Regions from separate parts of the Allobosea sp. TBD101 genome, predicted to be linked through region 2. Evidence: riboswitches for the same ligand, from Rfam matches in the RefSeq annotation. Region 2 holds a riboswitch; the other holds the start of a gene.
The links. A riboswitch is a leader RNA that binds a small molecule or an ion and turns the genes downstream of it on or off. The one in region 2 is predicted to bind cobalamin.
Positions count from the first base shown of each region.

Region 1: another riboswitch for cobalamin. It lies ahead of AC6RIC_RS18115 (ABC transporter substrate-binding protein); the one in region 2 lies ahead of AC6RIC_RS24840 (TonB-dependent receptor plug domain-containing protein).

Region 1 is NZ_CM187543.1:3,721,668-3,737,414, reverse strand. It holds gene AC6RIC_RS18165 (sensor histidine kinase) at 1-1,453, shown strand, start outside; gene AC6RIC_RS18160 (sigma-54-dependent transcriptional regulator) at 1,450-2,817, shown strand; gene AC6RIC_RS18155 (mandelate racemase/muconate lactonizing enzyme family protein) at 2,992-4,188, opposite strand; gene AC6RIC_RS18150 (GntR family transcriptional regulator) at 4,185-4,943, opposite strand; gene AC6RIC_RS18145 (succinylglutamate desuccinylase/aspartoacylase family protein) at 5,022-6,053, shown strand; gene AC6RIC_RS18140 (ABC transporter substrate-binding protein) at 6,111-7,649, shown strand; gene AC6RIC_RS18135 (ABC transporter permease) at 7,869-8,813, shown strand; gene AC6RIC_RS18130 (ABC transporter permease) at 8,813-9,661, shown strand; gene AC6RIC_RS18125 (M81 family metallopeptidase) at 9,943-11,430, shown strand; gene AC6RIC_RS18120 (mandelate racemase/muconate lactonizing enzyme family protein) at 11,442-12,620, shown strand; cobalamin riboswitch at 12,656-12,867, shown strand; gene AC6RIC_RS18115 (ABC transporter substrate-binding protein) at 13,080-14,117, shown strand; gene AC6RIC_RS18110 (FecCD family ABC transporter permease) at 14,114-15,157, shown strand; gene AC6RIC_RS18105 (ABC transporter ATP-binding protein) at 15,154-15,747, shown strand, end outside.
Region 2 is NZ_CM187543.1:5,114,860-5,130,606, reverse strand. It holds gene AC6RIC_RS24895 (M20 aminoacylase family protein) at 1-487, opposite strand, end outside; gene AC6RIC_RS24890 (SDR family oxidoreductase) at 681-1,385, shown strand; gene AC6RIC_RS24885 (tripartite tricarboxylate transporter permease) at 1,404-2,918, opposite strand; gene AC6RIC_RS24880 (tripartite tricarboxylate transporter TctB family protein) at 2,920-3,345, opposite strand; gene AC6RIC_RS24875 (Bug family tripartite tricarboxylate transporter substrate binding protein) at 3,388-4,359, opposite strand; gene AC6RIC_RS24870 (bifunctional 2-methylcitrate dehydratase/aconitate hydratase) at 4,571-6,022, shown strand; gene prpB (methylisocitrate lyase) at 6,029-6,961, shown strand; gene AC6RIC_RS24860 (Bug family tripartite tricarboxylate transporter substrate binding protein) at 7,067-8,017, shown strand; gene AC6RIC_RS24855 (tripartite tricarboxylate transporter TctB family protein) at 8,096-8,578, shown strand; gene AC6RIC_RS24850 (tripartite tricarboxylate transporter permease) at 8,582-10,102, shown strand; gene AC6RIC_RS24845 (GntR family transcriptional regulator) at 10,109-10,876, opposite strand; cobalamin riboswitch at 10,943-11,141, shown strand; gene AC6RIC_RS24840 (TonB-dependent receptor plug domain-containing protein) at 11,264-13,210, shown strand; gene AC6RIC_RS24835 (ABC transporter substrate-binding protein) at 13,207-14,067, shown strand; gene AC6RIC_RS24830 (FecCD family ABC transporter permease) at 14,064-15,077, shown strand; partial or broken gene AC6RIC_RS24825 (ABC transporter ATP-binding protein) at 15,149-15,747, shown strand, end outside.

The sequences.
Region 1 (15,747 bases), 1.4 Mb from region 2:
CAACTGGAACGAGCCCACGAGCTTCGTCGGCAGCGACTACAGCTTCCGCGACTACTTCAAGGGCGCCGTCGCGAATGGCGCGGCCGAGCAATTCGCGCTCGGCACCGTCAGCCAGCGCCCCGGCATCTACGTCTCCCGGCGGATCGAGGAGGGCGGCCGGAGCCTCGGCGTCATCGTCGTCAAGGCCGAGTTCGATCGCGTCGAGGCGGATTGGCGGGCGCTCGGCGGCCAGACCTATGTCGTCGACCGGCGAGGCGTGGTGCTGCTCTCGACGGTCGAGGATTGGCGCTTCCGGGTCGAGGCGCCGCTTGCTCCGGCGACCGCGGCCGCGATCCGGGATTCGCTTCAGTTCGGTACCGCTCCGCTGACAATGCTGCCGCTGCAGGAGCGCGGGGATCTCGTGCAGGGCGCAGATGCCTTCGCCGGGCGCTATGTCCGCATCCGTCAGCCTGTCGCGACCACGGACTGGCTCTTGGAGGTGCTCCAGCCTGTCGATGCCGCGATCACCGCCGGACGCTCGCAATCGCAGGCGCTGGTTGCGCTCCTGCTGATGCCGGGGGCGGCGCTGGCTGGCTTCGCGCTGCATCGCCGACAGCGCAACCTCGCCCGGCAGGAGGCCGATGCCCGCTCCAAGGCCGAACTGGAGGACCGCGTCGCCGAGCGCACGGCCGAGCTGGCCGGAGCCAATGAACGCCTCGTCGCCGAGATGGCGAAGCGCACCCGCGCACAGGAACGGCTCTCCAATCTCCGCGAGGAATTGGCCAAGGCCAACCGCCTCGCGACGCTCGGCCAGGTCACCGCCGGCGTCGCGCATGAGGTCAACCAGCCGCTGGCGGCGCTGCGCACCTATGCCGAGAACGCCCGCGCCTTCCTCAAGCGTGCCGAGCCTGCGGATGCGGACGGGGCGCTGGTCCGGATCGTCTCGCTGACCGACCGGATCGGCGCGATCACCGAGGCTTTGCGCGGCTTCGCGCGGCGCGGCAAGGAGCCGTTGGCCCCGGTTCCGATCGGCACGATCATCGAGGGCGCCTTGACCCTGCTCGAAGGTCCCTTGCGGCAGGCGGGCGTGACGCCGCTCGTCACCGTGCCGCCGGAGCCGATCCATGTCATCGCCCGCCCGATCGAACTCGAACAGGTCTTCGTCAACCTGTTGCGCAATGCGATCGAGGCGTTGATGGAAGGCGGGCAGGGCGGCGAGCCTGCGCTCGCGATCACGGTCACGCCAGGCGACGAGAGGGTCGAGATCGCGATTACGGATCGCGGCCCCGGCTTGTCCGAGCAGGCGCTGGCGCAGCTCTTCGTCCCGTTCAGCACGTCGAAGCCCAAGGGGCTCGGCCTCGGGCTGGTGATCTCGCAGGACATGATCGTCTCCTTCGGCGGCACCTTGAACGCGACGAGCGCTCCCGGCGCCGGAGCCAGCTTCATCATCACTCTCGAAAGGGCGGCGGCATGAGCGATTCCGCAGGCTCCATCGCTGCGATCGAGGTCTCCTTCGTCGATGACGACCCCGATCTGCGCGATGCCAATGTCCAGGCACTGCGCCTCGCCGGCTTCCGGGCGGTGGCACTATCCTCGGGCGAAGCGGCGCTGGAACGGATCGGGCCGGACTATGCCGGCATTGTCGTCACCGATATCCGCATGCCCGGCATGGACGGGATCGAACTGTTCCGGCGCTTGCGGGCGCTCGACCCCGATATCCCGGTGATCATGATCTCCGGCCATGCCGATATCGCCACCGCCGTCGGCGCGATGAGCGAGGGCGCTTACGACTTCATCGCCAAGCCCTATGCCGGCGAGCGCCTCGTCGAGACACTCCGGCGCGCGGCCGAGAAGCGCGCGCTCGTCCTCGAGAATCGGCGGCTGCGGGCGCTGGCCGAACAGGGCGAGGAGGAGACCGCGCTGATCGGCGAGACCGCCGCGATCACGCGCCTGCGCCAGACCATCCGCGAACTCGCCGATGTCGATGTCGACGTGCTCGTGCTCGGCGAGACGGGCACCGGCAAGGAGGTCGTCGCCGGGCTGCTGCACCGGCTCGGTCGCCGCCGCGACAAGCCGTTCGTCGCGCTGAACTGCGGCGCGCTGCCCGACAGCGTCATCGAGAGCGAGTTGTTCGGCTACGAGCCCGGCGCCTTCACCGGCGCGCAGAAAAAGCGGATCGGCCGCATCGAGCATTCCAGCGGCGGCACGCTCTTCCTCGACGAACTGGAGAGCATGCCGCCTTCGGCTCAGGTCAAGCTGCTGCGCGTATTGGAGATGCGCGAGATCGCCCCGCTCGGCTCGAACGACTTGCGCCGCGTTGATCTGCGGGTTGTGGCCGCGACCAAGGCCGATCTCGGCGATCCCGCCCAACGCCGCGATTTTCGCGAGGACCTGTATTATCGGCTGAACGTGGTGACGCTCCGCATTCCGCCGCTGCGCGAGCGCCGCCGCGACATTCCGCTGCTCTTCACGCGCTTTCTCGCCCGTGCGGCGGAAAAGTATCGCCGGCCGGTGCCGGTTCTGGATCGCGCGGTCGAGCGGCATCTGGTCGAGAACGACTGGCCGGGCAATGTCCGCGAGCTCGTCCATTTCGCCGAACGTGTAGCGCTCGGCCTCTCCAGCGTCCTGCCGGCGCAGCCCAACCGCAACGATGTCCCGGTCGCCAGCCTGCCGGATCGCCTCAACGCGATCGAGGCCAATCTGATCCGCGAGGCGCTGGAGGCCAATCGCGGCGATGTCCGCGCGACGCTGGAGACGCTCGGCATCCCCCGCAAGACCTTCTACGACAAGCTCGCCCGTCATGGCATCGATAGGGCGGCCTATGCGATGGCGGAGTGAAATGGCGGCAGGGGCTGGCCGACCATTCTCGGAACCACGCGGGTCATCCCGGGCTTGACCCGGGATCCATTCCGGAACGCTTCCGATTGAGGTTCAGGCATGGATCCCGGATCTTCGCTGCGCTCCGTCCGGGATGACCCGCGTTTTCTTACAAGACAGCCAGTTCCCGGGGCATCACACGAACAGTGCCCCCGGATCCGGTGTATAGCGGCCGAGCTTGTCGCGATCGATCGTGACGCCGAGCCCCGGCAGGTCCGGAATCGTCAGCCAGCCCTCGGCATCGAGTGCGAAGGGCGTGGCGAGGATGCCGTCGACATAGGGGCTGCCGCCGATGAACTCGACGAGATCGGCATCCGGGAAGGCCGCGGCCATCTGCAGGTCGGCGGCGAGGCCGAGCGCCGTGTTCCAGCCATGGCCGACATATTTGATGCCGAGATCATAGGCCATCCAGGCGATGCGGCGCTGCTCGGAGATGCCGCCGACCTTGGTGACGTCGGGCTGGACGATGTCGAGCGCGCCGGTCGTCAGCCAGGGAATGAAGCTCTGGCGCCGGGTCAGCACCTCGCAGCCGGCGATCGGTACGGCCGAGGAGCGGCGCAATTCGCGATAATCGTCGATGGCATCGGGCCTGACCGGCTCCTCGAACCAGCCGACCTCGTAATCCGCGAGCATCTCGGCCGTGCGCTTGGCCCATTTCAGCCCATGCGGCCAAAGCGCGTCGCTGGCGCCGGCATCGACGAAGAGCTTGGACTTCTCGCCGGCCGCCTCGCGCGCGGCCCGCACGATCGCCTCGTCGAGCTTGACGTCGAGCGCCCGGCCGAACGGCCCCCAGCCGATCTTGAAGGCACTGAAACCCTTGTCGCGATAGCTCGCGACGACATCCTTCATCGCCGCCGGCTCCTCCATCAGCAGCGAGCAATAGGGCTGCACGCGTTCGCGATAGCGCCCGCCCAGCAGGCGCCCGACGCTGAGCCCCGTCGCCTGGCCGAGAATGTCCCAGAGGGCGATGTCGATGCCGCTGATCGTATGGGTCAGCGTGCCGCCGCGCCCCATCCAGAAGGTGTTCTGATGCAGCTTCTCGCTGACGAAATCGGGCGAGAGCGCATCCGCGCCGAGGAAGAGCGGCTCCAGCACCTTGAGGCCCGCCTGCACGAGCCGGCCATCGGTGAAGACGCTGCCATAGCCGGTGAGGCCCTGATCGGTATGGACCGCGATCAGCGCATGGATCGAATCCTCCGGCCGGATCTCGGCCGACCAGCCGCCTTTCGGGCTTTCGCCGAACAGGGGGGCGGCCTCGATGCGGGTGATGCGGAAGGGCGGGAGCCCCGCCGTCCGGCCGGCCGCGCGCGTCTGGATGGGCTGGTCGTTCACGGCAAATCCCTTTCCTTGCGGCGCTGGGCGACGATGGCCTCGTAATCCATCGCGTGGTTCATGACGGTGATGTGCTCGTCGAGCGTGCGGGTGATCACCGCGATATCGCCGGCCTCGAAGGCGGCGAGCAGGTCGACATGCTCCTCGACCACGCCGGCCATCGGTTTGCCGAAGGTGGCCAGGCCGAAAATGATCGTGCATTGCGGCGCCAGCGTCTCCCACAGGTCGAAGGTGACGCTGTTGCCGCCGAGCCGGCAGAGTGCGCGGTGGAAGCCGGTATCGGCGACCGCGACGCCATAGGCGCTGCCGCGCGCCGCCATCAATTCCATCTCCGCCACGGCGGCACGGAGTTCGTCGAGATGAGCCCCGCGATTGCGGCCGGCGGCGACGGCACGCACCACGGCGCTCGCTTCCAGCGCGATGCGCGCCTCGATCAGGTCCGAGACGCGCTCGTTCGTCACCGGGCGGAGCCGAATGCCCTTGTAGGGTTCGCTGACCACGACGCCCTGGCTTTCGAGCAGGCGCAAAGCCTCACGCACCGGCACGCGGCTGACACCGAGCTTGCGGGCGAGGTCGACCTCGACGATCCGGTCCCCCGGCAGGATCAGCCCGGCGGCCGCCCCGGCGATGATCGCCTCGATGGCATGGTCGACGAGCGTCTGCGGTTGCAAGGGCTGCCAGTCGGGCGCGGCGCTCTTCGCCCGCTCCTGTACTGCCGTTCCGGCTGCCCGCACTGGTCCGCCCGTATCCGTCATCCGGCTCTCTGCCTCTCGCTTGACAGGTCGTATGATCGTATACAATCATACGAAACGCAAGAGCGAGAGGGGTTCGCCATGGCGTCGGAAAGTCGGGTTCGTTGCGAGATCGACTTCGAATCTTCAGGCAGGCAAGCGGGTTATCTGCGGGCGCCTCTGTCCCGCAACACCTCCGGCTGGGGCGTCGTCGAAATCCCCGTCATCAGCGTGAAGAATGGCTCCGGTCCGACTGTCCTGTTCACCGGCGGGGTTCATGGTGACGAGTACGAAGGCCAGATCGCCGTCTCGCGCCTCGCCCGCAGCCTCGACCCGGCCAAGGTGCAGGGTAGGGTGATCATGATTCCGGCGCTGAACATGCCCGCCGTGCTGAACGACACGCGGCTCTCGCCGGTCGACAATCGCGACATGAACCGCTGCTTCCCCGGCAATCCGCGCGGCACCTTCTCGGAGATGCTGGCGCATTTCGTCGATAGCGTGGTGCTGCCGCTGGTCGATGTCTCCGTCGACCTTCACACCGCTGGCCATTCCGGCGACTCGGCGCTTTCGACCAACATGCACTACGTCTCCGACGCCAAATTGCGCGAGCGTACCATGGCTGCGGCGGCGGCCTTCGGCGCGCCCTACAATGTCGTGTTCTGGGGCGTCGACGAGGGCGCGACGCTGACCTCTTCGGTCGAGCGCCGCGGCATCCTGTCGCTCGGCACCGAGCTTGGCGGCTGGGGCCGGGTCAATGTCGAGGGCGTGCGCATCGCCGACCGGGCGCTGACCAATATCCTCAAGCATTGCGGCGTGATGGACGGCAAGCCCGACACGACGCAGCGCGACGGCTCGCCCGGCACCCGCCACATGATGGTGCGCGATGCCGCCGGCTATTCCTTCGCGCCGGCCGGCGGACTGTTCGAGCCGCGCAATGTCGTCGGCGACATCTGCCGCGCCGGCGATCTCGCGGGCTACCTGCATTTCGTCGAGGACATCGACCGCGAGCCGCTGGAGGTGCGCTACCGCCGCGACGGCGTGCTCTGGATGTCCGCCGGTCCGGGCCGGGTCCAGCGCGGCGACGCGGTTGCCGTGCTGATGGAGGATTACGACGCGGTGCGCGCCGCCGCCTGACCAAGCTTACGCCTGAACCACCACGTGCCTGACCATCAATCCTGAGGGGACAAGAACATGGCAAAGCACCTCATCTTCGGCGCCGCCCTCGCGGCAGCGCTTGTGCTCGGAGGGGCGCAAGGCGCGCTGGCCCAGCGCAAGGGCGGCGACGTCGTCATCGGCATCAGCCAGGCGCCGCCCTCGCTCGATGCGCAGATCACCTCGGCGCAGGCCTCGCGCAACGTCACGCTCCACATCTTCGAGACACTCTATGCCCGCGACGAGAACGCCAAGCCGGTGCCGGAGCTGGCCGAGGGCGTGACGGTCTCGCCCGATGGCAAAACCTATGTCTTCCCGATCCGCAAGGACGTGACCTTCCATAACGGCAAGAAGCTCGATGCGGCCGATGTCGTCGCCTCGCTGGAGCGCTACCGCAAGGTCGGCGCCTCGCCGGCGCTGGTCGCCGCCATCGATACGATCAAGGCGAGCGGCGAGCACGAGGTCACGGTCACGCTGAAACAGGCGCAATCGACCTTCCTCGACAATCTCTCCTCGCCACGCGCCCCGATCGCGATCTACCCGGCGAGCGAGGCCGCCAAGGAGGCCGGCAAGATCGAGGTCATCGGCACCGGCCCCTACAAGTTCGTCGAGTACAGGCCGGACAGTCACGTCAAGCTGACGCGCTATGACGGCTATGCGCCCAATCCGAAGGGCACCGGCCGGGACGGCTTCGCCGGCAAGAAGGAAGCCTTCTTGGACACCGTGACCTTCCGCTTCATGCCGGAAGGCGGCGCCCGCAGCGCCGCGCTCGAGGCCGGCCAGATCCAGCTCAACGAGACCGTCGACGGCCCGACCGCCAAGCGGCTGGGCACCGACAACCGCTTCACCATCCACAAGTCGATGCCGTTCGGCCTGCAGGTGATCAAGTTCAACCAGGCGCAGGCGCCGGCCAATGACGTGAATTTCCGGCTGGCCGTCCAGGCGGCGCTCGATATGGAGGAGATCATGGCGATCTCCTATGCCGATATCTACCAGATGGATCCGAGCTGGCTCTATCCGGGCGCGGCCTTCCATTCGACCGTCGGCAGCGACAAATACAACAAGAACGACATCAAGCTCGCCAAGGAATTGCTCGCCAAATCCTCCTACAAGGGCGGCAAGATCACCTTCATCACCGACAATCTGCGCCCCAATGTCGACACCGCGACGCTGGTCCAGCAGAAGCTGAAGGAGATCGGTGTCGAGGTCGACATTACCGTCGCCGACTGGCCGACCGTCTCGAAGATCGGCTTTACCCCGACCGGCTGGACCTTCTGGACGCACGGCTTCGGCATCGAACCCTATGAAGGGCCGGGCTCGGTGATGGCGCCCTGGGTCAACGGCCTGTCGCAGCAGGCGAAGGACCCGGAGATCGACCGCATCGCCGCCGCCTTCAACGCCGAGATGGACGAAGGCAAGCGCAAGGCCCTCTTCGATGCCTTCCAGAAGCACATGTACGATGCGGCCGTGGCGATGAAGGCCGGCAACTACGGGGTCTTCCAGGCCTCGACGGCGAAGCTCAAGAACTTCAAGCCCTATCGCATCCCGCGCATGTGGGGCGTCTGGCTGGAGCCCTGAGTGGTCTTTTGGGCCTCTTTAGCCCTCATCCTGAGGAGGCCCGCAGGGCCGTCTCGAAGGATGGTCCAGATGGTTCCGGAGCCTCCTGAAACATCCTTCGAGACGCCGCTGGCGCGGCTCCTCAGGATGAGGGCTCTCGGAAGCGAACCCGGCCCGCTGGTCTGACCCTGCGGGCCGCCTGGCGGCGGCGCCTTCACCTTTCACTCGACGAGGAGCGGCATGGGACATTTCCTGATCCGCCGGCTCGCGGGCGCCTTTCTCGTGCTCGTCCTGGTCTCGCTGATGTCTTTCGCGTTGATCTGGCTGGTGCCGGGCGATCCGGCGGCAGCCTTCCTCGACGCTTCGGCGACACCCGACCAGGTCGCCAAGCTGCGCAGTGCGCTCGGGCTCGACCTCTCGCTGCCGCAGCAGATGTTCGGCTGGTATGGGCGCATCCTCAGCGGCGATCTCGGCCAGTCGATCCTGCTCAACCGCTCGGTCACGGCCGCCCTGATCGAGCGCCTGCCGGTCACGCTCTCGCTGGCGGCATTGGCGCTCGCCTTCGCCGTCTTCTTCGGCGTCGCGGCCGGCATCATCGCCGCCGTCAATCACAACCGCTGGCCTGATCAGGCGGTGATGACCACGGCCCTGCTCGGGCTTTCCGTGCCGGATTTCTGGCTCGGCCTCGTCATGGTGCTGGTCTTCGCGGTGGCGCTCGGCTGGCTGCCGAGCGGCGGCTTCACGCCCTTCATGGAATCGCCGGGCCAGTGGCTGCGCGGCATGGTTCTGCCCGCGCTGACGCTGGGATTGGTGCAGGTCGGCTTCATCGCCCGCATGGCGCGCGCCTCGATGCTCGACACGCTCTCGCAGGATTATGTCCGCACCGCCGATGCCAAGGGGCTGGCCAAGCTGCATGTCGTCCTGCGCCATGCATTGCCCAACGCGATGATCCCGATCCTCACCGTGATCGGCATCGTCTCCGGCGCCTTGCTCGGCGGCGCGGTCATCGTCGAGCAGGTCTTCTCCATCCCCGGAATCGGCCGCTTGATCGTCGGCGCCATCGCCTCGCGAGACTTCCCGGTGCTGCAAGGTGGTCTGCTCTTCCTCGCGGTGGTTTATCTCGCGATCAATCTCGTCGTCGACATCCTCTACGCCGTGGTCGATCCGCGCGTGAGGCTGGCCTGATGCAGGGCACGCCTCTCGTCGGCCGCGCCCTCTGGGGGCGCCTCTTCCGTAACCGCTCCTTCGTGATCGGGGCGGTGCTGGTGCTGCTGATGGTCGCGGTCGCGCTTGCCGCCGATTGGCTGACGCCTTTCGATCCGCTCAAGAGCAATGTCCGCGCCCGCCTTGCGGCCCCAAGCGCCGTGCACTGGTTCGGCACCGACCATTTCGGTCGCGACATCCTCTCGCGCGTGATGATCGGCGCCCGCATCTCGCTCGCCATCGGTGCCTGCACCGTCGTGCTGGCGGGAATCGCGGGTACGCTGAGCGGCGCGATCGCTGGTTATTTCTACCGGCTCGACCAGCCGATCATGCGGATCATGGACGCGCTGATGGCGTTCCCGTCGATCGTGCTCGCCATGGTGGTCTCGGCGGTGCTCGGAGCCTCGCTGACCAATGTCGTTATCGCGCTCGCCATCGCCACGACGCCGCATACGGCCCGCATCGTGCGCGCCTCGGTGCTGCTCGAAAAGGAGCAGGAATACATCGCCGCCGCCCGCTCGATCGGCGTCGGCGAATGGACCATCCTGTTCAAGCATGTGCTGCGCAATGTCGCCGGCCCGCTGATCGTGCGCCTGACCTATGTCTTCGCCATCGCGGTGCTGGCCGAGGCTGCGCTCTCCTTCGTCGGCGCCGGTCCGCCGCCGCCGGCGGCCTCCTTCGGCTCGATCATCGCCCAGGGGCGCGACTTCATGCGCGAGGCCCCGTGGATCACGGTGTTTCCGGGCCTCGCGATCATCGCCTGCGTGCTCGGCCTCAACCTGCTCGGCGACGGCCTGCGCGACGTGCTCGACCCCCGCCTGAAATTCTGACCCCTAGAGGCTGTTAGTGACCATGGGAGGCATCTGATGAGGTCAAAACCGCAGAGATGGGAGGAGCATCGCGCCGCCGATACCACTGGTATCGGCAAGCGGTGCGACGCTGCAGCTCTGCGGTTTTCACCTCACCCGGAGGGCGCGGCGCTTTTGCGCGACTGCCGTGTCGTTCTTCGTAGCAAACCGGAAGGTTTGCGTCCTCGAACTCCTTGCATTCGCGCAAAATCGCCAGCGTCAAATCCCTCCCATGGTCACTAACAGCCTCTAGGAGCCGCCCGATGAAGCGCATCCTGATCGCCGACTGCAAGCAGGAGATCTCCTCCTTCAACCCGCTGCCGTCGCATTACGAGAATTTCCTGATCCATCATGGCGAAGGGCTTTACGTCCAGCGCGGCCAGAACCAGGAACTCGGCGGCGCGCTCGCGGTCTTCGAGGCGAGGCCCGATATCGAGATCGTGCCGACGATCTGCGCCCGCTCCGGCAGCGCCGGGCCGCTCTCGGCGACAGGCTGGAAGAAGCTCTCCGAGGAAATCCTCACTGCCATCTTTGCCAAGCTCGACCACATCGATGGCATCTATGTCTCGCTGCATGGCGCGATGGGGAGCGATGGCGAGCTCGACCCCGAAGGCTACCTGTTGGAGAAGCTGCGCGAGCGCGTCGGCCCGGACATGCCGATCGTGATCTCGCTCGACCTGCACGGCATCCTGACCGACCGCATGCTCCGCAACGTCGATGGTTTCGCGATCTACTGGACCTATCCGCATGTCGATTTCGCCGATACCGGACGCCGCGCGGCCGAACTCCTGCTGAAGCTGATGGCCGGCGGCATCAAACCCATCGCTGCCCGCGTCGTCATTCCGGCCCTGGTGCGCGGCGACGAGCTCATCACCAAGACCGGTTGCTATGGCGAGCTTCTGGCCGAATGCCGCCGGCTGGAGGAGGAGGGGCGGGCGCTCGCGGCCGGCATCATGATCGGCAACCCCTTCACCGACGTGCCCGAGCTGTGCTCGCAAGTGCTGATCCTGACCGATGGCGACAAGGCGACGGCCGAGCGCGAGGCGATCCGCTTGGCCGAGGAATTCTGGCCCTTGCGCTTCCGCATGCAGGGCAAGCTCGTCCCGCTGGAGCGCGCCATCGCGCAGGCCCGCAGCATCGACGGTCCCGTGATCTTCACCGATGCCGCTGACGCGACCTCATCCGGTGCCTCCGGCGACAGCAACCTGATCCTCGCCGCCTTGCGCAAGGCCGGCTACGGCAAGCGTGTATTGGCCCAGATCGTCGACGCGCCGGCTGCGGCTGCTGCGCACAAGGCCGGAGTCGGCGCGACGATCGAGGTCGCGCTCGGCGGTTCGATCGATCCCGCCCGCTTCCCGCCGATGAAGGTCAAGGCCAAGGTCAAATTGCTCTCGGATGGCGAGGCGGCGCTGGAGACGATGAAAGCGCCCCTGAGAGCCGGGCCGACCGCGGTTCTGACCTGGGACAACGTTACCGTCGTTGTGATGAGCCGCTCTGTCAGCCTGTTCGACCGGGCGATGTATTACGCCAACGGCATCGACCCGACCGATTTCGACCTGATCGTGGTGAAGTCGCCGCACACCGAGTTCCACATGTTCGACCAGTGGTGCGCGCGGAACTTCAACATCGATGCGCCCGGCGCAACCTCCGCCAACCTGAAAAGCCTGGGTCACACCATCTGCGCCCGGCCGATCTACCCGCTCGACGAGGGTGTCACCTTCACGCCCCGCGCCACGATCTACGAACTGTGAGGAGAAGACCTGTGCCCAGGATCGAGGCCGTCGATTTCTTCTATCTCGCCATGCCCGTCGTCACCGACGAAGCCGACGGCAGCCAGGATGCGCTGCTGGTCAGGGTCGCCGCCGGCGGCCATGTCGGCTGGGGCGAATGCGAGGCGGCGCCACTGCCCTCCATCGCCGCCTTCATCTGTCCGATGTCGCATGGCGTCTGCCGGCCGGTCGCCGATTCCGTGCTCGGCCAGACGCTGGAAGGCCCGGAGGATATCGCCCGCATCGCTGCTGCCGTCGCCTATAACTCGATGGACCTGCTGCAGGCGCCGCATACCTTCTCCGGCGTCGAGATGGCCTTATGGGACATCCTCGGCAAGATGCGCTCCGAGCCGGTCTGGCGCCTGCTCGGCTATGCCAAGAGCCATCCCAAGACGCCCTATGCCTCGGTCCTGTTCGGCGACACGGCGCAGGAGACACTCGACCGCGCCCGCGATGCCCGCAAACGTAGCTTCCGCGCCGCCAAGTTCGGCTGGGGGCCGATCGGCCGCGGCAGCGTCGAGGCCGATGCCGAGCATTTCGTCGCCGCCCGCGAGGGTTTGGGGCAGGACGGCATCCTGCTCGTCGATACCGGCCAGATCTTCATCGAGGATGTCGAGCGCGCCGCCGCCCGTCTGCCCGCGATGGAGAAGGCGAACGTGCTCTGGTTCGAGGAGCCGTTCCACGCCAGCGCGCTCGAAGCCTATGGCGCGCTCGCCAGGCGCAGCCCCAAGGTTCGCCTGGCCGGTGGGGAGGGCGCCCATAACGAATCCATGGCCCGGCAGCTCATCGATTATGGCGGCATCGGCTATGTCCAGATCGATTGCGGCCGGATCGGCGGCATCGGTCCGTCCAAGGCGGTGGCGGATTATGCGGTCGCCAAGGGCGTAACCTTCGTCAACCACACTTTCACCTCGCATCTGGCGCTCTCGGCCTCGCTCCAGCCCTATGCCGGCCTCGCCGATCACGAGATCTGCGAATACCCGGCCATGCCGAAGCCGCTCGCCACCGCGATCTCCGCCAATCATCTGGAGCGCGACGCGAACGGGCAGGTTGCGGCCCCTAATGCGCCGGGCCTCGGCATCGAGGTCGCGACGACCGCGCTGCGCAGCTATTTGCAGGAGGTCGAGATCTCCGTCGGCGGCAAGAGGCTCTACAGCACGTCAAGTCTCTGACGCGATGTTCGCTTGACGCAGCGCCACGCCCTTATAGGGTGTGCGCCGATCGAGGTTCTCCGGGTTGCTCCCGGAGCTAAGAGGGAATTCGGTGAGGTGCGACCCGCGCCAAAGCCGAGGCTGCCCCCGCAACTGTAAGCGGCGAGCTCTCCGTCCATCGTCCACTGGCGCCTGACGCGCCGGGAAGGCCGGGCGGAACAGGCATCGACCCGCGAGCCAGGAGACCTGCCCCGGTCGTCGAAGACGTCTTTCGGACGGGGTTTTCCGGAGCTTGTGAGTCGATGGTGGCCCTGTGCCGCCTTTCCGTCCCACATGCCAAAGCTGCCCCGGCCGTCATCTCGGGGAGCGATGAAATCCATGTTCACGAAGACCACTGCACCGGCCGCTCAGGGCGGCTTGACGGCTGCCTGTCGCGCATTCTATCAGAAATGCAACATTGTTACATTTCGGATGGCCTCGATGCCGGCAGCGCGCCCGTTCAATTCCCTGCTTCGCATGTCGGTCGCCGCGCTGTTCGGCGCTCTCGCCGCCGGCACGGCCACTGCGGCGCCGACCAAATATCCGCTGACGCTGGAGAATTGCCGCGAGACGATCACCTTCAACGCGGCGCCCAAGCGCGTCGTCGCGATCGGCCAGACCCAGACGGAAATCCTCTACGCGCTCGGCCTTGGCGACCGCGTCGTCGGCACGGCGGTGTGGTTCTCGCCGGTCGCCAAGCCCTATGAGGCGGTCAATGCCAAGGTGAAGCGCCTCGCCGATAACGACCCAAGCTTCGAGGCGGTGCTGGCGCAGGAGCCCGATCTCGTCACCGCGATGTTCGAATGGCATGTCGGGCCCAACGGCATCGTCGGCAAGCGCGACCAGTTCGCCAAGGTCAAGGTGCCGTCCTACGTCTCCCCGACCGATTGCGTCGGCAAGGACAATTCCGGTGCCGGCGACGGCGTCCGCACCCAGATGTTCACGATGGATCTGGTCTATCGCAACATCCGCGAATTCGGCGCGATCTTCGATGTCGCCGATCGGGCCGAGACGCTCGTCGCCGAGCTCAAGGCGCGCGAGGACAAGGCCGTCGAGCAGGTCTCGAAGCTGAAGGCGCAGGACGTTCCGGTCGTCGTCTGGTTCTCCAGCAAGGACATCAAGGGCGACGGCTTCATGGCCGGCAAGAACGGCGTGCCCGCCTATATCCTCTCCAAGCTCGGCGCCCGCAACGTCATCACGACCAATGAGGAATGGCCGCTGGTCGGCTGGGAGAGCATCGCCGCTGCCAACCCCGCCGTGATCGTCACCGTGAAGATGGATCGCCGCCGCTTCCCGGCCGACGATATCGAGAAGAAGCTGGAGTTCCTGAAGACCGATCCGGTCGCCAGCAAGCTGGACGCCGTGAAGAATAACCGCGTCGTCATCATGGATGTCGGTGCGACCCGCGCCGGGCTCGACACGGTCGACGGCATCGAGACGCTGGCCAAAGCGATCGCCGGATTCGGGCTCTCGCGTTGAGCCACGCCGCCCATGGGCCGAACTGGCCGGCGCGTGTCGCGATCGCGCTGGCCTCGCTGCTGGCGCTGATCCTCTCGGTCGCGCTGGCCGTGACTATCGGCGAGATGCGCATCCCGCTGGATACGGCCCTGAAGGCGCTCGGCAACGGGCTGTTCGATCTCGACTTTCCCATCAGCGCGATCCAGCAGGGCGTGATCTTCGATTATCGCCTCAGCCGCGCGCTGATGGCGGGGCTCTGCGGTGGCGCACTCGCCTTGTCGGGCGCGATCCTGCAGGCCCTGCTGCGCAACCCGCTGGCAGAACCCTATATCCTCGGCATCTCGGCCGGCGCCTCGACCGGCGCCGTCGCGGTGCTGATCCTCGGCATCAGCATCGGCGGCGCGGTGCTCTCCGTTTCGGCCGGCGCCTTCATCGGTTCCTGCGCTGCGCTCGTCGTCGTGGCGCTGCTGGCGGCAGGGGCGGGCGGGGCGAGCGATCGCGTCATCCTCGCCGGTGTCGCGACCTCGCAACTCTTCAATGCGGCGACCGCCACGATCGTCACGACGCTCGCCAGCGCCGAGCAGGCGCGCGGTGTGATGTTCTGGCTGCTCGGCAATTTCGGCGGCGTGCGCTGGCCCGACATCTGGATGGCGGCGCCGGTCGCCTTCATCGGCTTCGGCATCTGCATGCTGCACGCCAAGGCGCTCGACGCCTTCGCCTTCGGCGTCGACGCCGCAGCTTCGCTGGGCGTCGCCGTCACGCGGGTGAAGGTCGTGCTCTTCGCCACGACGGCGGTAATGACGGCGGTGATGGTCTCGATCGTCGGCACGGTCGGCTTCGTCGGGCTGATCATTCCCCATGCCGCGCGCTTCCTCGTGGGCTCCGGCCATGCCCGCTTGCTGCCAGCCTGTCTCGTCATCGGCGCGATCTTCATGATCCTGGCCGACATCCTTTCCCGCATCCTGATACCCCAGCAGATCCTGCCGATCGGCGTGGTGACAGCGCTGTTCGGCGCACCCGTCTTCGCGCTCATCCTCTACCGCGCCCGGAGGCCGGCATGACGCTCGCGACCCGCGAGGTCCGCTGGGGTGCCGGCGGCCGGATGATCGTCGACGGTGTGACGCTGGAAGCTGCACCCGGCCGGGTGCTCGGCCTGATCGGCCCCAACGGCTCCGGAAAATCGAGCCTGCTCCGGCTGCTCTGCCGCCTGCGCAACGTCGCGAGCGGCGTCGTCACCCTCGACGGAAACGACATCGCCAGCGTGCCCCGCCGCGAGCTGGCCCGCCGCCTCGCCTTCGTCGAGCAGCAGGCGACCACCGAGATTCAGCTGTCCGTCTGCGATGTCGTCCGCCTCGGCCGCACGCCGCATCGTGCGGCGCTGGCCTCGTGGAGCGAAGCCGACGAGGGCGCCGTGAACGAAGCGCTGGCGCGGGTCGGGCTCACCGAGCGCCACGATCAGTTCTGGCACACGCTTTCGGGAGGGGAACGCCAGCGCGTCCATATCGCCCGCGCGCTCGCGCAGGAGCCGAGCGAACTCATCCTGGACGAGCCGACCAACCATCTCGACATCCAGCACCAGCTCTCGATCCTGAGCCTGGTCCGACGCCTCGGCATCACCTGCATCATGGCGCTGCACGATCTCAACCTCGCC
Region 2 (15,747 bases):
TGTGCAGGCCGTAGATCTCGTCGAAGGGAAAGCGCTCCATCAGCCCGTCATCGAGCATGGCGAGGGCGCCGCGGCCCCATTCCTCGGCCGGCTGGAACAGGAAGCGCACGGTGCCGTCGAATCCACCTTCCTCTGCCAGCAGCTTCGCTGCGCCGAGCAGCATGCTGGTATGGCCGTCATGGCCGCAGGCATGCATCACGCCGGGGGTCTGCGAGCGATAGGGGCGTTCGCCCTGCTCTGTGATCCGCAGCGCGTCCATATCGGCGCGGAGCGCGATCGCACGGTTCCCGCTGCCGCGCTTGAGCGTGCCGACGACGCCGGTGCCGCCGATGCCTTCGACGACCTCGTCAAGTCCGAATTCGCGCAGTTTATGAGCGACGAAGGTGGCGGTGCGCTTCTCCTCGAAGCCGAATTCGGGATGCGTGTGCAAGTGGCGCCGCCACGCGGTCATCTCGGATTGCAGGGCGTCGAGATCGGGCTTGGGCATCGGTGCGGCCTCGTTGCGCGGATTGCGAAGCAATAGTGCAGATGCGCCGAAAGAAGCGCTGCAAACCGGTCTGTCGGATGCACATTTGTTGCGCATGGCGATGGGCAGGCAAGCGCACAGGCGCGTTCGTCACGGCCCGGCGGGAGTGCTAGGAACGTCGCAGGATTCGAGTCAGCCGATGCAGGAGGATGGAATGGCAGTGGACAAGGTTGCCCTGGTCACCGCGGGTGGGAGCGGCATGGGCGCTGCGGCGGCGAAGCGCCTCGCGCAGGACGGCTTCGCCGTCGGCATTCTCTCCTCCTCGGGCAAGGGCGAGGCGCTGGCCGCAGAGCTCGGCGGCATCGGCGTCACCGGCTCGAACCAGTCGAACGATGACCTGAAGCGCCTTGTCGATCTCGCCATGGAGCGCTGGGGCCGCATCGACGTGCTCGTCAACAGCGCCGGTCACGGGCCGCGCGCCGCGATTCTCGACATCACCGACGAGGATTGGCATCGCGGCATGGATACCTACCTGCTCAACGCCATCCGCCCGACGCGGTTGGTGACGCCGATCATGCAGAAGCAGAAGGCGGGCGCGATCATCAACATCTCGACCGCCTGGGCCTTCGAGCCGAGCGCGATGTTCCCGACCTCTGCGGTGTTCCGGGCGGGGCTCGCCTCCTTCACCAAGATTTTCGCCGACACCTATGCGGCCGACAATATCCGCATGAACAACGTGCTGCCGGGCTGGATCGACAGTTTGCCGGCCACCGAGGAGCGGCGGCAGGGCGTGCCGATGCAGCGCTACGGCACCAGCGACGAGATCGCCGGCACGATCGCCTTCCTCGCCTCGAAGGACGCGGCCTATATCACCGGCCAGAACCTGCGCGTCGACGGCGGCATCACCCGCTCGATCTGAGGTTGCTCCGGGCGCCGCTCAGGCGCCCGGCTTTCCGGCTTCGGCCATCGCCGCTTGATGAAGCTTCGGCTTGCGGATCAGCGGGAGGCCGATCGCGACGACCGCCAGCAGCCAGAGCACGATGCTCGTCGGCGTCGAGAACAGGATCTCGTAGCCGCCATCCGACAAGGACAGCGCCCGGCGGAAATTGTCCTCCAGCAGCCGGGCGAGCACGAAGGCCAGCATCAGCGGAATCAGCGGAATGCCGACCTTGCGCAGGATATAGGCGAGGACGCCGATCCCGGTGGTGATCAGCAGTTCGAAGGCCGAGTTCGAGACGGCGTAGACCCCGGCATAGGACAGGGCGAGGATGCCGGGATAGAGGATCCAGGCCGGCACCAGCAGCAGCCGCGCGAACAGCCCGACCAGCGGCAGGTTCAAAACCAGCAGCATCAGATTGCCGATATACATCGAGGCGATCAGACCCCAGGCGACCTCCGGCCGCTGCGTGAACAGCAGCGGGCCGGGCGTGATCGAGTACATCATGAAGGCGCCGAGCATCACGGCGGTGGTGCCGGAGCCGGGAATGCCGAGCGCCAGCATCGGCACCATCGAGCCGGTCTGTGCGGCGTTGTCGGCGGTTTCCGGCGCGGCGAGGCCGCGCATGTCACCCTTGCCGAAGGTGCCCTTGTCCGAGATGCGCTTCTCCGCGGTATAGGCCATGGCCGAGGCGACGGAGGCGCCGGTGCCCGGCAGCACGCCGAGGAAGAAGCCGAGCCCGGTCGCGCGCAGCATTGCGGGGATGCAGTAGACGATTTCCCGGAAGGTCAGGCGCGCGCCGTTGCCGGTGCGGGAGACCACGCCGCTGATCATGCCTTCCGCCAGGAAGAGGATCTCGGCGACGGCGAAGAGGCCGATCGTCAGGCTGGTGAAGTCGATGCCGCCCAGGAGTTCCAGCGAGCCGAAGGTGAAGCGCTCGACGCCGGTGCCGCCATCGATGCCGACCATGGCGAGCAGGAGCCCGAGCGCGACCGCGATCCAGGTCTTCACCGCCTTGCCCTCGCTCATCGTGCCGAGCAGCGCGAAGGACAGCACCATCAGCGCGACATAGTCGGCCGGGCCGAAGGAGAGCGCGAGCCGCGTCAGCGGCACGGCGAGGAAGGTCATCAGAATGACGGCGCTGGTTCCGCCGACGAAGCTGCCGATGCCGCTGATGGCGAGTGCCGCCGCGCCGCGCCCGGATTTGGCCAGCGGATAGCCGTCGAGCGTCGTCATCACCAGCCCGGGATCCCCGGGGATATTGAGCAGGATCGAGGAGATGCGGCCGCCATAGCCGCTACCATAATAGAGTCCGGCGAGCAGGATCAGTGCCGTCTCCGGCGGCAGCTTCAGTGCGAAGCAGAGCGGCAGCAGCAGCGCCACCGCATTGATCGGCCCGATGCCGGGCAGCGCGCCGATCGCGGTGCCGAGCGCCACGCCGGCAAAGGCGACAGTGAGATTGAGCGGGGTGAGCGCGACCTGGAAGCCGGTGAGGAGGGCGGCGAATGCGTCCATCTCAGATCCCCAGCGGTCCGCGCGGCAGCGGCAGGTCGAGCATCTTGTCGAGCAGCACGAAGAACACGACCGCGGTGGCGACGGCCGACACGGCGGCCGGCAATGGCCGCGCATGGAAGGCCAGTGCGGCCACGAAGCAGAGCAGGGCCGTGGCCGCGATGAAGCCGATCGGCAGCAGGAGCAGCGGGTAGATCAGGCTGGCCACGAGCACGGCAAGCGCGCGCGGCCATGTCCCGAACTCCATCGTCACCGGCCCTGGGCGCAACATCAGGATGAACCCGCCCAGGATCAGCACGCCGCCGATGATCGTCGGGAACACGCGTGGCCCCACCGGATCGGCCGCGAACGGCACATGCAGGGTCTGCGCGTGCCAGATCGCGCCCGCGCCGATGAGCGCGCAGATCAACCCGACCAGGCGATCGATCATGATCTCCTCCCGTTCCGCTGCCTTGTCGAAGGGCTTTTGGCCTTACTTGGCGAGGCCGACCTCGGCGGCCAGCGCCCGGAAATCGGCGGTTCGCTTCTTGGCGAAGGCGTCGAACTCCGCGCCGACCATGCTGAATTCGAACAGGCCCTGCTCGCCGCGCGCCTTTTGCCAGCGCGGATCGGCGTTGAGCTTGGTCAGCACGCCCGTCCAGTAGGTATAGGACGCTTCGGGCGCCTTCGGCGGGGCGTAGAAGCCGCGCACGATCGGCCACTGCACGTCATAGCCCTGTTCCTTGGCCGTCGGCACCTGCGCGAAGGCGCCGGGCAGGCGCTTCTCCGAGAAGGTCGCGAGCAGGCGGATCTCGCCGGCCTCCAACTGGCCGCGCACCTCGGAGGCATCGCCGGGGAAGAGGTCGATATGGCCGCCGATCAGGGCGCCGATCGCCTCGCCGCCGCCTTCATAGGCGAGATAGCGCATCTTGCGCGGATCGACGCCGGCCGCCTTCAGGACGAGCGCCGGCTTCATCCAGTCCTGGCTGCCGACTGTGCCGCCGGCGCCGACCTTGACCGAGGTCGGGTCCTTCTTCAGGGCCTCGACGACCTCGGCGAGGGTCTTGAAGCGGCTGTCCTTGCGCACGGCGAGCACGCCGTAATCGGCGCCGATCGCGCCGAGCCAGCGCACGTCGGATTCGCTGAAGCGGCCGAACTTGCCCTGGGCGAGATTGACCCAGGAGCCGGTCGAGACCGCGACGATGACATTGGCGTCGGCGGCGCGCTGCGCCTGGATGTTGTTATAGGCGATGGCGCCGATGCCGCCCGGCATGTTGGTGGTGCGGATTGACGGGCCGACCAGTCCCGTCTCGTTCAGCATGCGGCTGGTCAGCCGGCAGGTCAGGTCGAAGCCGCCGCCGGGGGCGGCAGGTGCGATGCATTCCGGGTTCTGCGGCTGGAAGTCCTGTGCGTGGACGGTTGCCGAGAGCAGCAGCGCACAGCAGGTGGCGATCGTTGTCCTCATGGCGTTCCTCCGAAAGTCCTGTTGCTCCCACCTGTCGGTGGCGGGGGGGCGTCGCAGTCCGGGCTCATGACTGGCCCGGTTCGATTGTCGACAATTTTTAGATTAGCGAGCCGGAGGCGCTTGTCAAACGGGCGGGTCAATGTAATTTGTGTCGACAATAAATGCTGGCCAGGCTGAAAAGGCGAGCGATCGATGCGAGGAACGGCCCAAAATGGCGACATTCAACAACAATGAGCGTCCGGCTCCGGACGGTGTTCTCGTCGATATCGCCGACTACGTGCTGAACTATCGCGTCGAGAGCAGCCTGGCCTACGAGACCGCCCGCAACTGCCTGATCGACACGATGGGCTGCGGCATGGAGGCGCTCGAATACCCCGCCTGCACCAAGCTGCTCGGCCCCGTCGTCCCCGGCACGACCGTGCCGAACGGCGCCCGCGTGCCCGGCACGCCCTACCAGCTCGATCCCGTTCAGGCCGCCTTCAATTTCGGCACGATGATCCGCTGGCTCGACTTCAACGATTGCTGGCTCGCCGCCGAATGGGGCCATCCGTCCGACAATCTCGGCGGCATCCTCGCGGTCGCCGACTGGCTGTCGCGCACCGCGGTCGCCGCCGGAAAGTCGCCATTGACGATGCGCGACGTCCTGACCGCGATGATCAAGGCGCACGAGATCCAGGGCTGCCTCGCGCTGGAGAACGCCTTCAACAAGGTCGGCATCGACCATGTCATCCTGGTCAAGGTCGCCTCGACCGCGGTCGTCGCCGGCATGCTCGGGCTCGACCGCGACGAGATCGTCAATGCGCTCTCGCTCGCCTTCGTCGACGGGCAGGCGCTGCGCACCTATCGCCACGCTCCCAATGCCGGCTCGCGGAAGAGCTGGGCGGCGGGTGATGCCACCAGCCGTGCCGTCCGACTCGCGCTGATCGCCCGCACCGGCGAGATGGGCTATCCCTCGGCGCTGTCAGCCAAGACCTGGGGCTTCTACGACGCCTCGTTCCGCGGCCAGAGCTTCAAGTTCCAGCGCCCCTACGGCTCCTATGTGATGGAGCACGTGCTGTTCAAGATTTCCTATCCGGCCGAGTTCCACTCGCAGACCGCGGTCGAGGCTGCGATGACCCTGCACGATCAGCTCAAGGCGATGGGCCGCAGCAGCGACGACATCGCCTCGATCAAGATCCGCACGCACGAGGCCTGCATCCGCATCATCGACAAGCGCGGCCCGCTGCATAACCCGGCCGATCGCGACCACACGATCCAGTACATGGTCGCCGTGCCCTTCATCTTCGGCCGCCTCACCGCTGCCGATTACGAGGACGATATCGCCGCCGATCCGCGCATCGACGCCCTGCGTGACAAGATCGAATGCGTCGAGGACCCGGCCTTCACCAAAGACTATCACGACCCCGAGAAGCGCTCGATCGCCAACGGCATGACGGTGACGCTGAAGGACGGCACGGTGCTGCCCGAGCTCGTCGTCGAATACCCGATCGGCCACAAGCGTCGCCGCGCCGATGGCATCCCGCTGCTGGAAGCCAAGTTCCGCACCAATCTCGCCCGCCGCTTCGTCGAGAAGCGCCAGCGCCAGATCCTCGATATCTCCCTGGATCAGGCGAAGCTCGAGGCGATGTCCGTCAACGACTACGTCGATCTCTACTGCAACTGAGTGCCCATGCCCTATCTCGTCGCCTCAGATCTTCCGTCAGAGCCGGCCGGCCAGCGCTTCCGCGCGCTGGTCGAGCGCGGCGGTATAGCCCAGCTTCCCGGTGCCCATAACGGCATGGCCGCGATTCAGGCCAGGATGGCCGGCTTCGAGGGCTTGTATCTGTCGGGCGCGGCGATGACGGCCTCGATGGGCATCCCCGATCTCGGCATGATCACCGTCGACGAGGTCTCCTTCTTCATCCGCCAGATCGCGCGGGCCTCCGGCCTGCCGCTCCTGGTCGATGGCGATACCGGCTATGGCGAGGCGCTCAACGTCATGCACATGGTCCGCGTCTTCGAGGAGGCCGGCGCCGGCGCCGTCCATATCGAGGACCAGCTGCTGCCGAAGAAATGCGGCCATCTCAACGATAAGAAGCTGGCCGACGCCCATGACATGGCGGCTAAGGTCGCCGCTGCCGCCCGGGCGCGCCGCCATCTCTACGTCATCGCCCGCACCGATGCCGCCGCGAGCGAGGGCATCGACGGCGCGGTCGCGCGTGCCAAGCTCTATCTCGAGGCCGGCGCCGACGCGATCTTCCCGGAGGCGCTGACCACGGCCGAGATGTTCCGCGAGTTTGCCCGCCGCATGCCCGGCGTGCCGCTGCTCGCCAACATGACCGAGTTCGGCCGCACGCCCTTCTTCACCGCCTCCGAGTTCGAGGCGATGGGCTATCGCATGGTGATCTGGCCGGTCTCGTCGCTCCGCGTCGCCAACAAGGCGCAGGAGAAGCTCTACGCCGCGCTTGCCCGCGACGGCGGCACGCATGCCATGGTCGACCAGATGCAGACGCGGGTCGAGCTCTACAAGACGATCGGGCTCGCCGATTACGAAGCACTCGACGCCTCGATCGTCGCGACGATCACGCCGGAAGGCATGCCCCAGCGCGAGCGCAGTGCGTGAGGACAGCGGGGCGCCGGAACGACCCGGCGCCCGAACCGCGGATGATGCGGCAAGAAGCGACCAGCTCGAAAAGGGCGGCGTAACGACAACGGGAGGAGATGAAAGATGCTGAAGCGTTTGACGATGGCCGGCGTCCTGGCCCTGGGGCTCGGCACTGGTGCGGCCCTCGCTGAACCGGCCAAGGTGATGATCCCCGCCAATCCCGGCGGCGGCTGGGACGGCGCCGGGCGCCACACAATGGCGGCCTTCGCCCAGTCCAAGGTCTTCACGGACGGGGCGTCCTTCACCAACAAGGGCGGTGCCGCCGGCACGATCGGTCTCGCCGAATTCGTCCGCACCGCCAAGGGCGACGACAACGCCCTGCTGGTCACCGGCGTCATCATGGTCGGCGGCGTCATCACCAACCAGACGCCGGTCTCGCTCAAGGACACGACGCCGCTGCTGCGCCTGACCAACGAGTACAATGCCATCGCCGTGCCTGCGAACTCGCCGATCAAGACCCCGGCGGACTTCATCGCCGCGCTCAAGGCCGATCCCGGCGCGCTCTCCGTCGGCGGCGGCTCGGCCGGCGGCGCCGACCATGTCATGCTGGCGCTGCTCGCCAAGCATGCCGGCGCGCCTGTCGGCAAGATCAACTTCGTCGCCTTCTCCGGCGGCGAGATCCTCGCTGCGCTCGGCGGTGGCAAGATCAAGGCGGCGATCTCCGGCGCCTCGGAATTCCGTGCCTTCGCCGAATCCGGCCGCATCCGCATCATCGCGACCTCCGGCCCGACGCGGGTCGACGGGCTCAATGCCCCGACGCTGAAGGAAGCCGGCATCCCGGTCGAGGTCGGCAACTGGCGCGGCTTCGTCGGCGCGCCCGGCATGAGCGACGCCGCCAAGAAGACCTGGCTCGACCGCTTCGCCAAGCTCCACGCCACCAAGGAGTGGAAGGAGACGCTGAAGACGCAAGGGTGGGAGGACGCCTATCTGCCGGGCGACGCCTTCAACGCCTTCCTCAAGAGCGAGGAGACCAACTGGACGAGCGCGCTCAAGGAAGTCGGCATCCTGAAATAGCCTCCGTCGAAGCCGGGCGGCGCGCCTGAGCGTGCCGCCCGCCATCCATCGCGAAGGGCGGCAAGGCAGATGTCATCGATGAAGAACGGTTCGGCTGCTGCGGGTGGACGGCCCTGGTGGCTCGGGCTCGCCATCCTGATCATGGGCGCGCTCTGGCTCAACGGCGCACGCAGCATCGCCTCCACCACCAACTATGTCGGCGTCGGGCCGGCCGCGATGGTGCTCGCCGTCGGGCTCGGGCTCGTCCTGCTCGGCTTCCTGCTGATCCTTCAGGCGCTGAAGGGGCAGCTCGCACCCGCCGGTGAAGACGAGGAGGAGGCGCCGTTCTCGCGCCCCGCCTTCCTGATGGCGCTGGCAGGGGTCGGCGTACCCTTGCTGACGATCCGCTGGCTCGGTTTTCCGTTCAGCGCGATGCTGGCCTTCACGCTGGTGACCCATGCCTTCGGCTCGCGCCGTACCCTGCTTGATCTCGGCATCGGCGCGCTGATCGCCAGCCTCGCCTGGCTCGGCTTCTCCCGCCTCGGCATCAGCCTTGGCCCCTTCTTCCCGCTGCTGGGTTGAGCCATGGACATCCTGAACCAGTTGCTCGGCGGGTTCGCGGTTGCCTTGCAGCCGATGAACCTGTTCTGGGCCTTCATCGGCTGTGGCCTCGGCACGGCGGTCGGCGTCCTGCCCGGCATCGGCCCGGCCCTGACCATCGCCCTGCTCCTGCCGGTGACCGCACAGGTCAATCCGGCCTCGGCCTTCATCATGTTCGCCGGCATCCTCTACGGTGCGCTCTATGGCGGCTCGACCACCTCGATCCTGTTGAACACGCCGGGCGAGAGCGGCTCGGTGATGACGGCGCTCGAAGGCAACCGCATGGCCCGCCGTGGCCGCGGCGCCGCCGCGCTGGCGACGGCCGCGATCGGCTCCTTCGTTGCCGGCACGATCGGCACGCTGGCGTTGACCTTCCTCGCGCCCGCCATCGCCGAGCTCGCCTTCGTCTTCGGCCCGGAGGACTATTTCGCGCTGATGATGCTCTCCTTCACCGCGGTCGCCGTGGTGATGGGGCGCTCGATGGTGCGCGGCTTCGCCGCCCTATTCTTCGGGCTGGCGCTCGGCACGATCGGCATCGATACCCAGACCGGCCAGACCCGCATGGTCTTCGGCACGCTCGAACTGCTCGACGGCATCTCGTTCACGGTCGTGCTGGTCTCGCTCTTCGCGATCGGCGAGACGCTCTATGTCGCAAGCCGGCACAGCGCGGCTCCGGCCGCCGTCAATCCGCTCTCCGGTGGAAGCTGGATGACGAAACAGGATTGGAAGCGCTCCTGGAAGCCCTGGCTGCGCGGCAGCGTCATCGGCTTCCCGATCGGGGCGCTGCCGGCCGGCGGAACGGAAATCCCGACCTTCCTCTCCTATGCGCTGGAGCGCCGCCTGACCAAGCATCCGGAGGAGTTCGGGCAGGGCGCGATCGAGGGCGTCGCCGGCCCCGAGGCGGCCAACAACGCGGCCGCCGCCGGCATCCTCGTGCCGTTGCTGACGCTCGGCCTGCCATCGACCGCGACGGCCGCCGTCCTGCTCGCCGCTTTCCAGAATTACGGGCTCCAGCCCGGCCCGCTGCTCTTCGCGACCAATCCCGATCTGCTCTGGGGCCTCATCGCCTCGCTCTATATCGGCAACGTCATCCTGCTGATCCTCAACCTGCCGCTGGTCGGCATCTGGGTCCGGCTGCTGCTGATCCCCCGGCACTACATCTATGGCGGCATCGTCGTCTTCGCGATGGTCGGCGTCTGGGGGCTCTCGACCTCCTGGATGGATCTGGCGCTGATGTGCGGCCTCGGCCTCGTCGGCTATGTCGCGCGCGTCCATGATTTCCCGATCGCGCCGGCCCTGATCGGGCTGATCCTCGGCCCGCAAGCGGAAATCCAGCTCCGGCGCGCGCTCGCCGTCAGCCAGGGCGACTGGAGCGTGCTGGTCGGCACGCCGATCGCGGCGACGCTGCTCGGGATCGCGGCATTGGTCCTGATCGTGCCGCCGCTGCTCGCCCATCGCCGCCGCCGCGCCGAGGCGGAAGGGCAGTCGGTCGCTGCTACCGGCTGAACCGGATCAGCGCTTCCCACCGTTCCGGCGCTTGCCCGGCTTGGCGCTTTCGCTCACGGCTAGCGCCGCCTGAAGCGCCATGCGGGCGGCGCGGATATGGCGGCGCATCAGGATTTCCGCGAGTTCGCCGTCGCGGTGGCTGATCGCCTCGGTGATCCGCATATGCTCGCCCCAGGCCTCGCGGCCGCGCCCGGGAACGGTCGAATGCAGGCGCCGGCACAGGCGCAGGCGCGGGTAGAACTGCTCGCAGAGCAATTCGGCCAGAATCGGATTGCCGCTGCCCTTGGCGATCCGGCGGTGGAAATCGGCCTCGGGCTCGTCCTGGAGATAGGCGCCCATCGGGTTGCGCTCGATCTCGCCGCGATGGCCCCGGACCAGTGCATCGAGCGCCGCGATCTCGGCCTCGCTCATGCTCTCGGCGGCGAGACGGGCAGCCATGCCCTCGGTCGCCTCGCGCACGTCGAGCAGGGCGAGGAACTCGGCCGCGCTCGGCTCGGCGACGCGCGCGCCCTGATTGGCGACATAGGTGACGAGCCCGCGCTCCTGCAGGCGCCGGATCGCCTCGCGAACCGGCGCGCGGCTGACGCCGAAGCGGCGCGCGATCGCCGGCTCGCTCAGCTTGGCGCCGGGCGCGATCTCCCCGGAGACGATGGCCGAGGAGAGGTCGTCGTAGAGTTTGACGGTAACGCCCACGCTCGCGGGGGGCAAAGTCTCGGCCAGCATCGAGCGGGTGCCTATCTGCTTCTGTTGCTGCGAGTATAGCGCAGTCGCCACGATTGCCGAGCCTGTTCATGCCCCCGATGTCGGCAAGGCAGCTGTTTGACGTCGCCACTTTTTTGCCCTACTCGTCGATCCGACGGTTCCCTCACGGGATCAAAAGGGAACGCGGTGCGGGTGGCGAGCCACCCCATGCCGTGGCTGCCCCCGCAACTGTAAGCGGCGAGCCTTTCGCCATACGCCACTGGGGCCTCGGACCTGGGAAGGCGGTGAAGGGCAGCGACCCGCGAGCCAGGAGACCTGCCGTCAGCCGTGGTCACACGCGGACACGTTCGGCCGGGGTGCGCCGATTGCTGATTCGACCGTTCGCCGTCTTTCATACGGCTGATGGGAGATCGCGTTCGCGGTGACGTGCCACTGACGTCAACGCCCGAGGTCTCCATCGTGAACGTCTTCCTCCCGGCCGCCGGACGCGGCCGCTTGCTGCTCTCCGCCTCCTGCCTCGCCATCGCCGGCGCAACAGCCCCGGCCTTCGCCCAACCCGCTCCTGCGACGATGGCGCTCGACGAGATCGTCGTCAGCGCCACGGGCACGCCGACACCCGCGCGCGAGATCGCGAGCTCGGTCACCGTCATCACCGCCCGGGATATCGAACAGCAGCAGCGCCGGACGCTGCCGCAGGCGCTCGCCGCCGTGCCCGGCCTCAACATCGTGCAGACCGGCGGGCCGGGCGGCCTGACCTCGGTCTTCATGCGCGGCACCAACTCCAACCACGTCAAGGTGCTGATCGACGGCATCGAGGCCAATGATCCCTCGGCGCCGAACCGCTCCTTCGATTTCGGCTCAATGCTGACCGAGGATATCGAGCGCATCGAGGTGCTGCGCGGCCCGCAGAGCGGCCTCTACGGCGCCAACGCGCTGGGCGGCGTCATTTCGGTGACCACGAAGCGCGGCGAGGGGCCGCCGAAGATGACCGCGCGCGTCGAAGGCGGATCGCACGGCACGTTCAACCAGTCCCTCGGCTTCAGCGGCGGCGACGCGCGGTTCAACTATGCCTTCAACGCCGCCCATTTCCGCGCCGACGGGACCGAGGTGACGCCACCGAACCTCGTGCCGCCCGGCCGCCGGATCAACCCGAACATCTTCGACAATTACAGTTACTCCGGCCGTCTCGGCTTCGCCCTCACCGATACGCTGACGCTCAACTGGGTCGGTCGCTATCAGGACGGCCAGTTGCGCAATACCGGCGACACCGGTTTCCCGAGCAAGCCCTCGCCCTATCGTTCCCAGCAGAACTATGCGCAGGCCTTCACCCGTGGCGAACTCGTCTGGGACCCGCTCAGTGGCCGCTTCGTCAACACCTTCGGCGTGTCCTATTCACGCCAGGACAGGGGGACGCGGACGGCTTCCGCGGTGACCGGCCTGCTCGGCCTGCCCAATCAGAGCCTTGGCGAGCGCACCAAGCTCGACTGGCGCGGCAATCTCGAGATCACCAAGGGCCACAACCTGATCACGGGCCTGCAATATGAGCGCGAGCGGCTGGATACGGCGAGCCTGATCGCTTCGAACGGCAACAAGGCGGCCTATCTCGAATACCAGGGCAATATCGAGGATCGCTATTTCATGGCGGCCAACATCCGCCACGACCATGACGACAGCTATGGCGGGCACACGACCTACCGCATCGCGCCGGCCGTCCTCATCCCAGGTACGGAGACCAAGCTAAAGGCGAGCTACGGCACCGGCTTCAAGGCGCCGACGCTAAGCGAGCTCTTCATCGACTATCGTCCCGGCTACAATTTCTTCGGCAACCCGAACCTGAAGCCGGAGGAAAGCCGAGGCTGGGATGTCGGCTTCGAGCAGCCGCTCTTCGACAAGCGCCTGCAACTCGGCGCGACCTGGTTCCAGAACGATATCGAGAACCTGATCGTCACCAATACAAGGCGCGATTCCTACGCCAATATCGGCAAGGCGAAGACGAAGGGCGTCGAGGCCTTCGCCGCGCTGGAAATCTCGCCGCAGTTCCGCATCCGCGCCGACTACACCTTCACCCTCGCCAAGGACGAGATCGCGCGGCAGGAGCTGCTGCGCCGGCCGCGCCACAAGGCGAGCGCGACCGCGACCTGGACGCCGACGGACAAGCTCAGCCTCTCGGCGACGCTGATCCATATCGGCTCCTGGGTCGACGGCAACCGCGACTTCTCGGTGCCCCGCATGCGGGCGAAGGGTGCGACGCTGGTCAACCTCGCCGCCGAGTACAAGGCGACCGACAAGGTGACGGTGTTCGGGCGGGTCGATAACCTCTTCGACAAGCGCTGGGAGAATCCGGTCGGCTTCCTCGTGCCGGGCCTCGGTGTCTTCGGCGGTATCAAGGTGGCCATCGGCGGATGAACCTGCCTCTCGTCCTGCGCCGTCTGCGCGGCGCCTGCCTCCTGCCCATCGCGCTTGCGGGCGCGATGGCATCGGTCTCGCTTGCTGCGGACCGGCCGGCACGCATTGTCTCGCTCAACATGTGCACGGACGAGCTCGTCCTGCGCCTGGCCGATCCCGTACGCATCGCTTCGGTGACGTGGCTGTCGCAGGACCCGCGCAACGCCAACATGGCCGAGGCCGCGCGCCGGGTCCCCGCCAATCACGGCCTTGCCGAGGAGGTGCTGGGCTTCAAGCCCGATCTCGTCGTCGCCGGTGCCTATACGACGCGCGCCACCGTTTCCCTGCTCGGGCGCGTCGGCGTTACGGTCAGGGAGTTCGGCGTTCCCCGCAATCTCGCGGAGATGAAGGCGCAGATCACGGAGATGGCCGACCTGCTCGGCGAGCCCACGCGCGGACAGGCCTTGCTCGCCGGGATCGAGCAGCGCCTGCAGGCTCTGGCCGCCCGCCGCGTCGAGCGGCCGTTGCGGGCGGTCGTGCTCCGTCCCAGCGGCTTCACGGTTGGCCGGGGTTCGCTCGTCGACGAGATTCTGACACGCGCCGGCCTCGTCAACATCGCGGCCGAGCTCGGCGTCGAGAGCTATGGCCAGATCGCGCTCGAAACCGTGGCGCTTGGCCGCGCCGAGGTTCTGATCCTGAACGAGACGCCGGACGGCCCGCCGTCCCTGGCGCATGAGATCCTGCACCATCCTGTCATCGACCGGCTCGGCGCCCGGCTGAAGCTTGTCGCGCTGCCGTCGCGGCTCTGGACCTGCGCCGGCCCGAGCGTGCTCGACGCGATCGAAATGCTGGTGCGTGCCGTGGAGGAGAAGTCATGAGGTCGGAGGCTTCACGCGGCGTCAGGCCGGTGGTGCTGTTGAGCCTGCTCGCTCTCGCCACCTTGGCCGCGACCGTGATGTCCATGGCCGTCGGCTACGCGCCCCTGGCGCTCGGCCAGGCGGTGACGGACCTCCTCGCAGGGGAGAAAAGCCTGCCGGCGCTGGTGCTCTACGAACTGCGCCTGCCGCGCGCCCTGCTCGGCGCCCTCGTCGGCTTCAGCCTTGGCATGGCCGGCGCGGCGATGCAGGGGTTGTTGCGCAATCCACTCGCCGAGCCCGGCGTGATCGGCATTTCCAGCGCCGCGGCCTTCGGCGCCGTCCTCGCCTTCTATAGCGGGCTCTCTGCCAGCCTTGCCCTTGCCCTGCCGCTCGGCGGTATCGCCGGCGCGCTGCTGGCGACCGTGATCCTCTTCGTCCTGCTCGGCCGCGGCGCGAGCACGACCACGCTGATCCTTGCGGGCGTGGCGCTGAACAGCTTTGCCGGAGCTGCGACCGCGCTCGCGCTCAATCTCGCGCCCAATCCCTATGCGGCGCTGGAGATCGTCTTCTGGTTGATGGGCTCGCTGGCGGATCGGAGCATGAACCATGTCGCGCTCGCCTTGCCCCTGATGCTGCTCGGCTGGGTCCTGCTCGCCTCGGCGGCGCCGGCGCTCGATGCGCTCAGCCTCGGCGAGGACACGGCCGCGAGCCTCGGTTTCGACCTCGCCTGGCTGCGGGCGCGGTTGGTCGGCGGCGCGGCGCTGGCCGTCGGGAGCGCGGTCGCCGTCACCGGCGCGATCGGCTTCGTCGGTCTGGTCGTGCCGCATCTGCTGCGCCCTCTGGTCGGCCATCAGCCGGGCCGGTTGCTGATCGCCTCCGGCTTCGGCGGCGCCATTCTCGTCCTTGCGGCCGATATCGGCGTGCGGCTCATGCCGGTCCGGCCGGAACTCAAGCTCGGCGTGGTCACCGCGCTGATCGGCGCGCCCTTCCTCTTCGCGCTGGTGCAGCGCCTGCGCCGGGAGGCCATGTGATGGCAATCACGGCGTCCGGCCTCACGGTTTCGCTCGGCGGCAGGCCGATCCTGCAAGGGGTCGATGCGCAGGTCCGGCCTGGCGAGGTTCTCGGCCTGATCGGCCCCAACGGCGCCGGCAAGACGACCTTGCTGCGCGTGCTGGCCGCGCTGCTCGCGACTGACCGTGGCGGCGTCGATTACGACGGCTCTACGGCACGGGAGCTCGGTCGAGCCACGCTCGCGCGCCGCGTCGCCTTTCTCGCTCAGGGCGGCGAGGCGCCTGCGGCTCTCTCCGTCGAGGCGCTGGTCGGGCTCGGTCGCTTGCCGCATCGCCGCCCCTTCGCCGAGGCCGGCGAAGCTGACCGGCAGGCGGTCGCACGGGCGCTGGCGCTTTGCGACGTCGCCGACTTCGCCGGCCGCGCGGTCGGCACGCTCTCGGGCGGCGAGCGCCGTCGCGTCCTGCTGGCGCGGGCATTGGCGGTGGAGGCGCCTTATCTCCTGGCAGACGAGCCGCTGGCCGGCCTCGATCCGCAGCATCAGCTCGACAGCTTGCAACTGCTGCGCCGGATCAGCCGCGACGGCACCGGGGTCGTCGTCGTGCTGCACGACCTGACGCTCGCCGCCCGCTTCTGCGACCGGCTCCTGCTGCTCGATCGCGGCCGGCGGGTTGCCGACGGGCCTGCCGCGGA